Regions from separate parts of the Mesorhizobium sp. HAY1-8B genome, predicted to be linked through region 2. Evidence: riboswitches for the same ligand, from Rfam matches in the RefSeq annotation. Region 2 holds a riboswitch; each other region holds the start of a gene.
What was found. Region 2 has a riboswitch for cobalamin ahead of AC1VON_RS24590 (CbtB domain-containing protein). Riboswitches for the same ligand answer to the same signal wherever they lie in the genome.
Positions count from the first base shown of each region.

Region 1 (4,468 bases), 3.8 Mb from region 2:
AACGCACCAGCAACCCCATTTCGAGCAGTTGCGAGATGAAGTGTTCGAGTTCCGCCGCGCCCAGTGTCGAGCCACCGGCGGTCAGCCCGATCAGGGCTTGGGTGTTGACCCCGGACGAGAGCGCCTGCCAAACCCTGCTGCCGGAATCGGAGAAGCCGAAATACTTGCCATTCGCAAGGTTGAGCACGACGGCCTCGCCATCGAAGGATTCGAAGACGATGTCCCTGCTCGCAACCGCATAGGTGTCGCAATCATGCGTCATTGTTGCCCCCGCTTCACAATTCCCGCCCGCCAGCGGGATCGCTTCCACTGACAACGCCTGTAAACGCTCGGTTCTTTCTTGGCAAGGCAACCGGCGCCGGCAGGGTGCCGGCACTTTTGGCGATCAGTTGGAGCGCAAGCCGATCACGCCTCGATTTCGAGAGCCGATAGCGGCTTCGAGCAGCAGGCGAGGATGAAGCCGTCGTCGATCTCGTGATCTAGGATGCCGCCATTGTGGCTCATCTCGACGGCACCGGAGACTTTCTTCACCTTGCAGGTTCCGCACAGGCCGAATTCGCAGGCCGCGGGTATCCGCACGCCAGAGGCACGCGCCGTCTGCAGCACGGTCTGGCCGGCGACGCATTCGGCGTCGACGTCCGAAAGCGCGAAGCGGATCTGCGTTGCGGCCTCGACGGGAACGGCCACGCCATCCTGCGCCGGCGTTGCGAACGGCGCCGGGATCTCCTCCACCGCGGGTGCGGCAAAGCTCTCCTGGTGGTATTTCGTCATGTCGAAGCCGGCGGCTTCCAGCATGCCGCGCACGGCGCGCATGAAAGGGTCCGGACCACAGCAGAAGATTTCGCGTTCACGGAAATCGGGCGCCAGCAATGGCAGCCGGATGGCGTCGATACGGCCCATATGGCCATACCAGCCCTCGCGGCTTGACCGCTCCTCGATCATGAAGCCCAGCGACAGGCCTGGCATATGACCGCCGAGCAGCTCAAGCTCCTTGCGGAAAATGATCTCTTCGGCGCGACGCGCGCAATTGACGAAGCCGACATCGGTCCATGGCGCGCAGTCGTTCAGCCAGCGCAGCATCGACATCATCGGCGTCACGCCGGACCCGGCCGAGATGAACAGGTATTTGGCCGCCGGATGGCTGTGCAGCGAAAAGTCGCCGCTCGGCCCATAGGCCTTGACGTGCGAACCGGGTGTCAGGTGATCGAACATCCATCGCGTGCCGATGCTGCCGGCCTGCGCCTTCACCGTGACCGCGATAGAGAAGGGCCGCGACGGAGAGGAGGACAGCGTATAGGTGCGCATCAGCGGCCCGTCCGGTACAGGTAGCTCCAGCGTCACGAACTGGCCCGGCTTGTAGCGGAACCAGGTCTGGTTGTCGGATCGGAACGTGAAGGTCTTGACGTCAGGCGCCTCGTCGCTGACGCCGATCACTTCCAGCACCTGCAGCCTGTCGTTCCAGGGCGCCATCTGATCGAGATGGCGATAGAGGCCAAGGTCGGTCATCGCATTCATCCCTCAACCTCTCAGGCGACGCTGCGCAGCGCCGGCCGGCCGCCTTCGGCGAGGCGCGGGCCGATGAAGCGGGCGTACCAGTCGACGAACTGGATCACGCCGCCCTCATGCAGCTCCGAATAGGGGCCGGGCTCATAGGCCGGCGACAGGATGCCGAGGGCGTTTTCCTCGACGATGCGGCGGTCCTGATCGTTGGTCTCGGTCCACACATGGGTGAGCTCGGCAAGATCGTAGTCGACGCCCTCGACCGCATCCTTGTGCACCAGCCACTTGGTCGTCACGGCGGTTTCGGTGGCGCTGATCGGCAGCACGCGAAAGGTGACGGCATGGTCGATGAGGATATGGTTCCAGGTCGTCGGGTAGTGATAGTGCATCAATGTGCCGATACGGTCGGCCGAGACGCTGTCGGAGAGGTTCTTCTTCACCGCCCGCTTGCCGTTCATCGTGTAGCTGACCGCATCGCGCAGCAGCGGCGCCCGCGTGGCTCGGTATTGCCCCGCCGGGTCGATACGGAACTTGCTCGGCAGGCCGGCCGCTTCGCATTTGGCCCAGTGCGCCAGCATCTCCGGATCGCTGTCGGCGCCTTGCACGCCGGTCACGGTCGGTGCTTCCGGGAAGGTTTTGCACAGCTCCGGATGATTGCCCGCGCAGTGATAGCACTCTCGGTTGTTTTCCCAGACGAGCTTCCAATTGCCCTTTTCGACGATGGTGCTCTCGAAGGCGATCTTTGCCTCGCTGAGCCGATGCGGCTTGAGATAGGGTTCGATCATCGCCCGCATCGGCGCGAAGTCGGCTGGCTCCTTCGCCAGGCAGATGAAGATGTAGCCGGCAACGCTTTCGCAGGCGACCGGCTTCAGCCCGAACTGGCTCTTGTCGAAACCGTCGGCCATCTGGCGGGCAAACAGCAGGCGACCGTCGAGCTCATAGGTCCACTGGTGATAGGGACAGACAAGTTTGGCGGCCGTGCCCTTGTCCGTGTTGCAGACCCGGCTTCCGCGATGGCGGCAGGAATTGTGGAAGGCGTTGATCTTGCCCTGCTGATCGCGCACCAGCACGACCGGGTAGTCGCCGACCTGTACGGTGATGAAGCTGCCGGGCTTGGGCAATTCGCAATCATGGCCGATGAAAAGCCAGTCGCGGTACCAGATCAGCTCCATGTCGAGCTTGAAATAGTCCGGGTCGGTGTAGAAGGGCTGTTCGAGCGAGAAACCCTCTCTGCGGCTGTCCAGGAGCCTCAGCATATCGTTGCGCACATCCATGTCCTGTCCTCGTGTTTAAGGACTGACTATGGTGGTGATGGAGGAAGGATCGGATGCAGTCCCGGCGAAGCGCCGGTCATGCACTATCCACCTCTTGACCGCCCACCGCGATCAGTCGAGTTCAAAAATCTCGGGCTGGTTTCCGGGCTCTGGAGTGTCCTTTCGGACGGTCGCTACACCTTCCCAGGCTTTCGCCCAGTGGTCTCCCGTTGCGACTTGAACTCCACCACCGTTGCGGGGGCAGCGCCGGACTTTGACCGGCTTCCCAATTCTCCGCCCCGTCGTCACGAAGCGGCACCTGAGATGGTCATGATCTAATCACGACAGCGCATGCCACATCGGCATGAAAGCGACATCGCATCCATGTGGCGCGACACGCTTGCGCAGCGGGCGGGCCGGGAACAACGGCCACGAAACGTGTCTCGGTGGAGACGGTGCCGGCTATCGAAATCGCCCCGGAATCGAAGCAAGAAAGGTTAACGGTTTCGAAAAGTGACTATTAGCAGATTCTAAAATCGAACCGAACGGTTCGTTTCTGTTGACGGTGCGTACAGCATGGTGTGAACGCTGGGCCTGCGATACATCAGGTGATCGCGTTGCTGATTTTATCTAATCGATTGATATCAAAAAGAAAAATGTTTGATCCGGAAGGCTTTGGTACAATTTCAAGTGGTGGACTCTTGGTCCACACGGAACAACTTCGTGATTGGAAACGGCCACCTGGCTTTCCCACATCGGGGCTGTCCGAACGACGCGATTTTAATCCCAAGACACGCCGCTAGACGGACGGAAAAATACTGGAGTACCAAAAATGAAAAAGATTGTTCTCACTGCCGCCGCCCTTCTGGCCATTTCCGGCAGCGCCTTCGCTGGTAGCGATCATTATGGTTCGAATGCACCTGCAGCCACTGCTGCCGTCGACGGTTCGTATACCGCTTCGACCAAGAAGTCGGAGCCGGCTGCTCAGGCGCCTGTCACGGGTGCCGATCGCAACCTCTTCGGCAACAACTAACAGTCGATTTCCAGCAGGCGGTGGGCTCGGCTCGCCGCCTTGGCGGAACTCGAAGAATTCAGGAGACTTGAAATGAAGAAGATCATCCTTGCTGCCGCCGCCGTTCTGGCTATCTCCGGCAGCGCCTTCGCCGGCAGCGACAACTATGGCTCCAATGGCGCCAACCAGCCCGCTGTTACTTCGACCGACAGCTCTTACACCGCTTCGATCAAGAAGTCGGAACCGGCTGCCCAGACACCTGTTCAGGGTGCCGACCGCAATCTCTTCGGCCACTAACAGCCGATTCTCCGGGGTGGCGGGCCCGCCTGCCGCCCCGTTGAAACTTGAAATTCAGGAGACTTGAAATGAACAAGATCATCATTGCTGCCGCCGCCGTTCTGGCTCTCTCCGGCAGCGCTTTCGCCGGCAGCGACAACTACGGCTCCAATGGCGCCAACCAGCCTGCCGCGACTTCGGTCGACAACTCACGTACGGCTTCGATCCGCAACGGCGATTCGCCCGTCTATAAGCTGCTCAATTCGTCGGGCGACGCGCAGAAGTCGGCACCCCAGGGCGCTGACCGGAATCTCTTCGGCCACTAACAGCCAAAGTCGATCCTAAAAAAGAGTGGCGGGCCTTGCCCGCCGCTCTTTTTTTGCCGTCCAGACAGGCATCTTAAGCCGCCTTTGCTTCCGCTTCATGC
Region 1 covers NZ_CP200321.1:1,350,483-1,354,950, forward strand. The annotation lists gene AC1VON_RS06740 (PqqD family peptide modification chaperone) at 1-262, opposite strand, end outside; gene AC1VON_RS06745 (FAD-binding oxidoreductase) at 406-1,506, opposite strand; gene AC1VON_RS06750 (aromatic ring-hydroxylating oxygenase subunit alpha) at 1,527-2,774, opposite strand; cobalamin riboswitch at 2,891-3,091, opposite strand; gene AC1VON_RS06755 (DUF680 domain-containing protein) at 3,586-3,786, shown strand; gene AC1VON_RS06760 (DUF680 domain-containing protein) at 3,859-4,062, shown strand; gene AC1VON_RS06765 (DUF680 domain-containing protein) at 4,131-4,367, shown strand; gene AC1VON_RS06770 (ABC transporter ATP-binding protein) at 4,441-4,468, opposite strand, start outside.
Region 1: it holds a riboswitch for cobalamin, as region 2 does, so the genes downstream of both, AC1VON_RS06750 (aromatic ring-hydroxylating oxygenase subunit alpha) here and AC1VON_RS24590 (CbtB domain-containing protein) in region 2, are expected to answer to the same signal.

Region 2 (4,468 bases):
AAGGCGGTGAGGCCCGGATCGGTGTAGCCGAAGAATTCCAGGTCCCAGGTGAAATGGTAGCTCGCCATGGCCAGCAGCGCGATGCCGCGCACGATGTCGATGGCGACGATGCGCCTGGATGGCTCCGGAACGGGTGCGGTCGGCATATGGATGGTCATGGTCTCGCGATCTGATTCAGCCCGCCTGAGGACTATCACGGTTGGACGGGACAGAAGAAGGCCAGGGGGTGGATCAAGCGACGCTTTAGGCCAGAGCCGGGAAGCCTTTGACCGGCTTCGCTTTTGGCCGGTAACGGGTCGGTTTCCTCTTAATCGCCCGGGAATGGCCAGGGCAGATTTGGCTGGTGATTCTGCTTTGGGGAAGCAATGTCCACCCATGTGCGCCATCCGATCTGGCTCCCGGCCCTCAAGGCTGCGGATGCGCGCACCTTCGCCTCGCTCTACGCGGTGGAGTCCTTTGCCCGCGCCACGGTGTCGAGCGTCATCCCGATCCAGGCCTACGAGATCCTGCACAACGAGCAGATCGTCTCGATCCTCTACACCATCGTGGCGCTGCTCGGCCTGTCAGTGACCTTGTTCATGCCGATGCTGATCCGCCGCTTTGCCCGGCGCTGGGTCTACACGGCGGGCGCCTGCCTGCTCGCCATCGGCTCGCTGTTCTTCGTCACCCATACGCTTGCCGGGCAACTGGCGGGGATGCTGTGCCGGGTGATGGGCGCGAGCGCTTTGTCGATCACGCTCAACCTCTACATCATGGACCACATCCGCAAGACCGACTTCATGCAGGCCGAATCGCTGCGCATGGCGTGGTCGATGTTCGCCTGGACCGGCGGGCCGACGCTCGGCATCTTCCTCTATACACGCTTCGGCATCTACGCGGCGCATGGAGCGGTGGCGGTGTTCGCGCTGGCCTTGCTGGCGTTGTTCTGGACCTATCGGCTGGGCGACAACCAGTCGATCCGGCCCGGCAAGACCCGGCCGGCCAATCCGCTCGCCAATATCGGCCGCTTCGTCGCGCAGCCCAGATTGAGGCTTGCCTGGCTGATCGCCTTTGGCCGCTCCTGCTTCTGGACGACGTTCTTCGTCTATGGGCCGCTGTTCATGGTGATCACCGGCCAGGGCGAGCTGGCCGGCGGCCTCTTGGTCTCCGCCGGCAATGCGCTGCTGTTCATGGCCATCTTCTGGGGCAAGGCCGGAAAACGCTTTGGCGGTCGCATGACCATGACCTTTGCCTATTTCGCCATGTCGGCAACGCTCATGGCGGCAGGCGCGGTGGGCGAGAGCGTGCCGCTGCTCACCGGCGCCTTCCTCTTGTGCGGCGCCTTCTTCACCATCGCGCTCGACGCCTTGGGTTCGACCGCCTTCATGCGTTCGGTACGATCTTATGAACGGCCGCAGATGGCTGCGGTCTACCGCACCTATCTCGATTTTTCCGAACTGACGCCGCCTCTGGTCTATTCAGTGGTGCTGGCTTTCTTCGGGCTGGGTTCGGTGTTCGTCACGCTCGGCCTGCTGGCGGCGGCGTGCGGCTTCGTGACCTGGCGCTATCTGCCGAAGTCACTGTGAGGATCACGGCGAAAGCGTTGCGTGGTGTTCGCGCACCCAGTTGTGGAAGCGGTGCAGTTCATATTCCTCGGGCATCAGCACGCCGGCGGCGTGCCGCATCGAGCGCAGGCCTCTCTGGTTGACCTCGCAGATCGCCGCATCCTCCTCCAGCACCTGTGTGCCGAAGGCGATGATGTTGTCGATGTCGGTCGCGGCCAGCGCCTCGGGCGCGAACAGCCATTCGGAGACAAGTTCCGTCTGTTCCGGCCCGAGCGGCACCAGCCGAACGGTCCTGACATAGTCGACATGGCCGACGATGAACATCGAGGGCAGGCTGGTGGCGTAGGTCTGGCCGGCGGCGCGTTCGGCTGGTGTCAATCCCGAGAAGACCGGCCCATGGGTCTTGCCGTCGCTCGACCAGGTTTCGGCGCCCGCCCGCAGACCACCGGAAAACTCCGGCGCGTCATTGTCGGCGTGGCGGGTCCATTCGGGGTCGTCATGCCGGCTCATCAGGCCGCGGCCATAGATCGGCACCAGCCGCGACAGGTCCTTGTGGACGCCCGGACAATGCAGGCACTCGTTGAAGTTCTCCCAAAAGATCTTCCAGTTGCAGTGCATCACCTTGCGCAGCACATGGCCTGCCACCAGCGTTTCCAGAGGCCAGTTGCCGAGATTGCCGGAGGCCGGGTCGAAGGATGCCTGCGCGGAGCCCGCCGCGTCCTCCTGCAAATTGATGAACACGAAGCCGCGCCATACCGAGAGTGCGACGCGATAGAGCGGATGGTCGGCCTTGTCGAAGCCGTCCGGCAATGATTTCGACGGCACGCGCACGAGGTCGCCGCGCAGCGAATAAGACCAGGCATGATAGGGGCAGGTGATCAGCCGCGCCTTCAGCCGGCCCTCGCTCTCCTGGCAAAGTTGGGAGCCGCGATGCCGGCACGTATTGTGGAAGGCCCGTAACGCGCCGGTGTCGTCGCGCAGCACGATGATGTCCTGCGTGCCGATGCGGAATCGGCGAAAGGCCAGCGGTTGGGCCAGATCGGCCTCGCGGCAGACCAGCAGCCAGTTCTTGTACCAGATGGCATCGAGGTCCAGTTGATAGGCCGCTGCATCCCAATAGGCCGATGAGGGCAGGGTGGGTTCGGCCTGGGTCAGGCCGTTATAGGGATGGCGCTCGCTGGCAATTGGCTGCATGGCTGGCTTCCTGTGAAGAGGCAGCCGACACCCGGCCAGCATAATTGTCAATTGTGGTGCCGATGACGGCGGATGTGGGCGGCATGGCGTAATCGCGCTGGTTACCGGCGGAATTTGGTTTGCCGGAGGCGATGATTCTGCCTATAGTCGCCGATGTCGTCGGTTCCATTTTGGAGCCAAGAGGGAATACGGTGCGGGCTGACTTGTTGCCCAATGCCGTTGCTGCCCCCGCAACTGTGTGCGGTAGTCCTCTCCATATGCCACTGAAGATTTGTCTTCGGGAAGGTGGGGAAGGGCGCTGATCCGTGAGCCAGGAGACCTGCCGGCGACAGGAAACTGACTTCGATGCCCTCGGGTGGAGGGTGAAAGGACAAGACATGACTACCGCTTCCGTCTCTCTCGGCGCCTCCGTTTCCTCGCAGTCGCGCTTCATGCAGCTGGCGCTCGCCGCGCTGCTCGGCACCTTCATCATCGGCTTCGTCGGCTTCTCGCATATCGATGCGGTCCACAATGCCGGTCATGACAACCGGCATTCGATGGCGTTTCCCTGCCACTGACGAGGATCTGACATCATGAATCTGTTTCGCAACGTCGTGTTCATCGCGGCGATCGCAGGGCTCGTGGCCGGCGTCGTTCTCGCCTGCATGCAGGCCTATGCCACCGTGCCGCTGATCCTCAAGGCGGAAGTTTACGAACAGGCCGAAGGCGGCCATAGCCATGACCATGCCACGGCGCCGGCTGATGCCGCCAGCGGCAACGCAATGAGTTCCGCCGCGCCAGCGGCATCGAATGCCATGAGCGCTGCCACCCCGGCTCCGGCCGCAGCGGCTGTTCCGGCCGAGGACGAGGGCTGGGCGCCTGCCGACGGCTTCGAACGTTTTGCCTTCAACGTGGTGTCCAACGTCGTTACCGGCATCGGCTTCGCGCTGATCCTGGTCGCTGTTTCGGAATTCGCCGGAGGCATCGGCAATTGGCGCCAGGGCGTGTTCTGGGGCCTGGCCGGCTTTGCCGTTTTCACGCTGGCGCCCGGCCTCGGCCTGCCGCCGGAACTGCCGGCCATGCCGGCGGCCGACCTCACGCAGCGCCAGATCTGGTGGGTGGCAACGGTGGTCGCGACCGCCATCGGGCTTGGCCTGATCGCGTTCCGCAAGTCGTTGCCGCTTGCCATCCTTGCCGTGCTGCTGATCGTGGCGCCGCACATCGTCGGCGCGCCGCAGCCCGATAGCTTCGAGACACCGATCCCGGAAGGCCTGCACCACCAGTTCGTGGTGGCGGTGACGCTGACCAATCTGGTGTTCTGGCTGGTGCTTGGCGCCGTCGTCGGCGTGGTGCGCGGACGCTTCACCGGCACCGCGACCAGCCTGCGCGACAGCTTTGCCTGATCGCGGCAAGCTGAGCTTCATCATTGGTGGCGCGCGCTCGGGAAAGAGCGCGCACGCCGAAACCCTGGCGACGGCGTTGCCCTCGCCATGGGCCTATATCGCCACCGCGCAAGCCTATGACGACGAGATGCGCGAGCGCATAGCGCTGCATCGGGCGCGGCGCGGCGCGGGCTGGACGACTATGGATGCGCCGCTCGACCTCGCCGGCGCGCTCGAGGCTTTGCCCGATAGCCACCCGGTGCTGGTCGACTGCTTGACGCTGTGGCTGACCAATCACATGCTGGCAGACCATGACCTTGGGTTTGAGTGCCGGCGGCTGGCGGATGTGTTGTCGCGACCTCGCGGGCC
Region 2 covers NZ_CP200321.1:5,127,162-5,131,629, reverse strand. The annotation lists gene AC1VON_RS24605 (heparan-alpha-glucosaminide N-acetyltransferase) at 1-158, opposite strand, end outside; gene AC1VON_RS24600 (MFS transporter) at 366-1,565, shown strand; gene AC1VON_RS24595 (aromatic ring-hydroxylating oxygenase subunit alpha) at 1,569-2,738, opposite strand; cobalamin riboswitch at 2,882-3,079, shown strand; gene AC1VON_RS24590 (CbtB domain-containing protein) at 3,116-3,295, shown strand; gene AC1VON_RS24585 (CbtA family protein) at 3,311-4,120, shown strand; gene cobU (bifunctional adenosylcobinamide kinase/adenosylcobinamide-phosphate guanylyltransferase) at 4,113-4,468, shown strand, end outside.

Region 3 (4,468 bases), 1.9 Mb from region 2:
TTGGTTTCGAGCGAATCGAGAAGTTCGCGCGCCGATGCCGCAATGGCCTCCACTGCGTGGTCGAACGCATGCTGGTTCTGTTTCGAAGGCCGCGTCGTTCCGCTCAGCTTGCGGACAAATTGAAGGGCTGCGTCGCGCACTTCGTCATTGGTTGCCGGCGGATCAAAATTGAACAGGGTCTTGATGTTTCTGCACATCGCTTCCGTATCTCCTCTTGTCCTGGAGCCGTTTCAATCGGAACGAGTTTTATCCTCAACCATGATCGTGTCCAAAAACCGGAGAGGCAAGACCATGGTTCGCGGCCATGCCTCAGTCCGCGTCGAGCGGCTCGGTTCCAACCGGCTTGCCGTCGCGCGATAGCCTGATCTTCTCAACCTTGTCCTCGGCCGCCTTCAGCAGCCGGTCACAATGCGCCTTCAGGGCCTCGCCGCGCTCATAGATCCGGATCGACTGATCGAGCGGCACGTCGCCACGCTCCAGATCATCGACGATCTTCTCCAGCGCGTCGAGTGCCTGCTCGAAGCTCATCGCCTTGACGTCTTCGTTGGTCTCAGCAGCCATCATTCATCCTTTCATCAGTCGCCCGACATGGGCGGCGACCGAAAATGCCAGTCCCTGCAGATCGTAGCCGCCCTCAAGCAGGCTGACGAGCCGGTTGCCGCTGTGGCGGGCGGCGCGCTGCATCAGCTGGCCAGTCGCCCAGTCGAAATCGTCCTCGGTCAGGTTGATCTCGGCCAAGGGATCACGGTGATGCGCGTCGAAACCGGCCGAAATGATGATGAGGTCGGGCGCGAAATTGTCGAGCGCCGGCAGGACGCGCGACAGGAAGGCATCGCGAAACACCTCGCTGCCGGTCCGCGGCGCCAGTGGTGCGTTGACGATGTTGCCGGCGCCAGTCTCGCTCTTCGCGCCAGTGCCGGGATAAAGCGGCATCTGGTGCGTCGAGCAATAGAGCACCGAGGGATCGTCCCAGAAAATATCCTGTGTGCCATTGCCGTGGTGCACATCCCAGTCGACGACTGCGACACGGTCGATGCCGTGCTTCTTCTGCGCATAGCGGGCCGCGATCGCCGCCGTGTTGAAGAAGCAAAAGCCCATTGCGGTGGTCTTTTCGGCATGGTGGCCGGGTGGCCGGGCGGCGACGAAGACATTGTCGGCGCGGCCTGCGAAGACGTCGTCGACGGCGGCGTTGGCGGCGCCGATCGCGGTTATCACCGCCTGCCAGCTCTTCGGGCTGGCGGTGGTGTCGGCATCGATGCGGGCAATGCCTTCGTCCGGGATGGCGGCGCGCACGCGCGCGATGAAATCGGCCGGATGCGCGTAAAGGATGGTGGCCTCGTCGCCTTCCGGCGCCTTGACGCGGTCGAGCTCGGCAAAGGCTTCGTCGTCAAGCACGCGCTCGATGGCGCGCAAGCGGTCCGGCCGCTCGGGGTGACCGGGGGGCGTGATGTGCTCAAGGAAGATCGGATGCGTGTAGAGACGAGTGGCCATGATCCCTATCTAGTGCCCCAACGCCGCGATGGCCATGCGTCGCGGCCCGATGGCTGGGGAAAATCGCTTCTGCGTCCATTGGCGTCGCTGTGGGGATTGGCGCCGCGGACGCTTCGGCATAAGGTCGCCGTCACTGCCTGGTGCCCGCCAGTCTGTTTGTCTAGCCGCATTCTGCGGCGCCAAGTGATTCCACTTGGCTGCAAATGCTCTGGCGGGAGAATCGGGAACACGGTTGAATTCCGTGGCGTGCCCAACGCTGTGAGGGGGACCGCGCCGGTAAATGCCACTGTCGATGACGGGAAGGCACCGGACGCGGGTTGATCCTGAGCCAGAAGACCGGCCTGGCAGGCACCGTCATCCGCATGGTCAGGCGGATGACATCAGAGCGACGTGCGTCCACTTGGACGCACAAAGTGCGCTCTGACGGTGTGAAACTATTGCAATCGCAAGGGGACAAGCGATGCCGGATGCTATGATCGCTCCTGTCGGCGACGGATTTGACCAGATGGCGCGCGACGCGGTCTACCGCGCCATGTTCACGCGGCGCGATGTGCGCAGCCATTTCCTGCCTACTCCTCTCGACGATGAGGTGTTGGCACGGCTGCTGCTTGCCGCCCATCACGCGCCATCGGTCGGGTTCATGCAGCCGTGGAATTTCATCGTCATCCGCGATGCCGCGCGACGGGAGAAGGTGCGCGACCTGTTCCTGGCCGCGCGAGAACAGGAACTGCCTGAAATCGAAAAGGAAAGGCAGGCACTCTACCGCAAACTCAAACTGGAAGGCATCTGCGAAAGCGCGCTCAACATCTGTATCACCTGCGACCGCCAGCGCTCGAAGGGCTCGCCGCTGGGACGTTGGCACAATCCGGAGATGGACCTCTACAGCACGGTCTGCGCGGTGCAGAATTTCTGGCTGGCGGCACGCGCCGAAGGCGTCGGCGTCGGCTGGGTCAGCATCATCGAGGCGCAGGCGCTGAAAAGCCTGCTGTCCATTCCCGACCATGTAACGCCGATCGCTTATCTCTGCGTCGGCCGGGTTTCCGAGTTCGCGCCCAAACCGGACCTTGAAACACATGGCTGGGGCCGGCGCCTGCCCCTGCCCGAACTGATCATGAGCGAGACCTTTTGCGGGAAAGGCGAGGCACCGCTCAAGTCAGCGGCGGCGCGCCTGAACGCCGTCGATGCCGCCCAGGCCTGCCCGGCCGATCAGCGCGTCGCGCCGGCCGTGCCCCAGCGCGAGCCGCCGAAGGAGGAAAGCGCCTTGTCCTTGAGTTCCCTGAACTTCGATGACGCCTCGGCCAGCCGCGCGTCCCAGGCCGGATCAGGCACCTGGCCGGCGATGGTCTTGAAATAGACCTGCATCAGGCAGGCGATGGCGAAGGGCTCGATGAACGCCGCCTTGAAGGCCCAGGCAAAGACGATGGCCAGCACGAAGGCCCAGCCGGCGAGCTGTCCGGGCATGAGGAAAAGAATGGCCCCGGCCGGGGCGAGCATCAGCAGAAAGATGACGAAGGACACGCCCCACATGATGACCGCCAGCCAGACGGCGTTCTTGACCATGGTCTTGCCGTTCTGGGCGTAGAGAACCACGCCCTGCCGCGCGGTTTCGAAAGGCGAGGACGAGTTGATGCGGATGTTGTAGCCGAGGATGATCTCGTCGACATAGGTGAGAGACAGGCGGATCACCGTGTTGATGAAGGAGACCAGGCCGCTCAGGCCCGGAATGGGCAGAAAGGCGGCGACGCCGCCGAGCAGGCCGGTGATCGCGCGGATGGCGCCCTTGACCAGCTGGTCGACGACGAAAAGGATGTTGGCCTCGGCGAAACGCTCGGTCACGACCTGCCGGGCATAGGCGATCTGGTTCTGGCCGGCAGGAACATGATGGCCGTCGATCAGGTGGACCATGACGGCGATATGGCCGGCCTTGACGACGTAGAGGATGTATTCGCGGATCCAGTAGACGGCGATGGAGACGATGCCGAAACCGACCACGCCGCCCCACAGGGCAAAGGACAGCGGTCCATCGGGATCGGTGGAGATATGGCCGACGCCATAGCCGACCGAGGCGCCCGTGCCGGTCGCCATGATGTAGGCCAGCGTGATGCCGAAATAGACGATCATGCGAAAGACAATGAAAGGCCAGGTCCGCATCATGATGGACACCGACCTGCCGATATCGAAATCCCACATGCCCCGAATCTCCCCTCAGAGATGGCTGGGGAGGATGCGCTCTAACCGAAGATTGTCAATCATGGGCGGGGCACCAGGCCGCAGACGGGACTTCAGTTCGATTGCGGACCCGGTTCTTTGAGCAGCCCCTCAAGCAGTTGCTTGAACGCCGCCACCACCTTCCTCGACGTGGCTTCGGGGTCGTTTGAATTGGCGATCCGCTGCGACGCCTGGCTGCTCGCCCCGTTGATAAGGCGCGCGGCCGTTTCAGGGTCGACGCCCGGGACGACCACCCCTTCCCTCTGCAGCGCGGTCAGATGATCCGTCATTGAGCCAACGCAGGCATTGGCATTCGACCATTGTGCCGGATCGCCCAGCACAGCAGGGCCATCCCGGAACATTATGCGCTGGATTTCCGGCTCCAGCGCCATCTCGATATAGGTGGTGCATTCGTCGACGAAACGCTGCCAGCGGGTCGGCGCTCTCGACGCGATCTCGTTCACCCGAGCCGCCATCTCGCCGTCGATTTCGGCGATAACCGCCTCCAGCAGCCCCTTCTTGTCGCCGAAGTGATGATAGAGCGCGCCGCGCGTCAGCCCGGCGGATGCCGTGAAATCGTCCATCGACGCTTCGGCATATCCGATCGAACCGAACGCCTGGCGGGCAGCGGCGATCAGCTTGGCGCGCGTCTCGGCGATCATCTCCTTGCGGGGTCTGCGCATTCTGCCTGGCCTTATCCACATACGCCACGTATGCCAATTGACATACGCTGCGTATGATCTATCTAGTTCTCATACGCTCCGTATGT
Region 3 covers NZ_CP200321.1:3,246,210-3,250,677, reverse strand. The annotation lists gene AC1VON_RS15220 (DUF2277 domain-containing protein) at 1-197, opposite strand, end outside; gene AC1VON_RS15215 (exodeoxyribonuclease VII small subunit) at 310-561, opposite strand; gene AC1VON_RS15210 (histone deacetylase family protein) at 565-1,491, opposite strand; cobalamin riboswitch at 1,656-1,851, shown strand; partial or broken gene bluB (5,6-dimethylbenzimidazole synthase) at 1,952-2,611, shown strand; gene AC1VON_RS15200 (hypothetical protein) at 2,698-3,681, opposite strand; gene AC1VON_RS15195 (TetR/AcrR family transcriptional regulator) at 3,774-4,382, opposite strand.
Region 3: it holds a riboswitch for cobalamin, as region 2 does, so the genes downstream of both, bluB (5,6-dimethylbenzimidazole synthase) here and AC1VON_RS24590 (CbtB domain-containing protein) in region 2, are expected to answer to the same signal.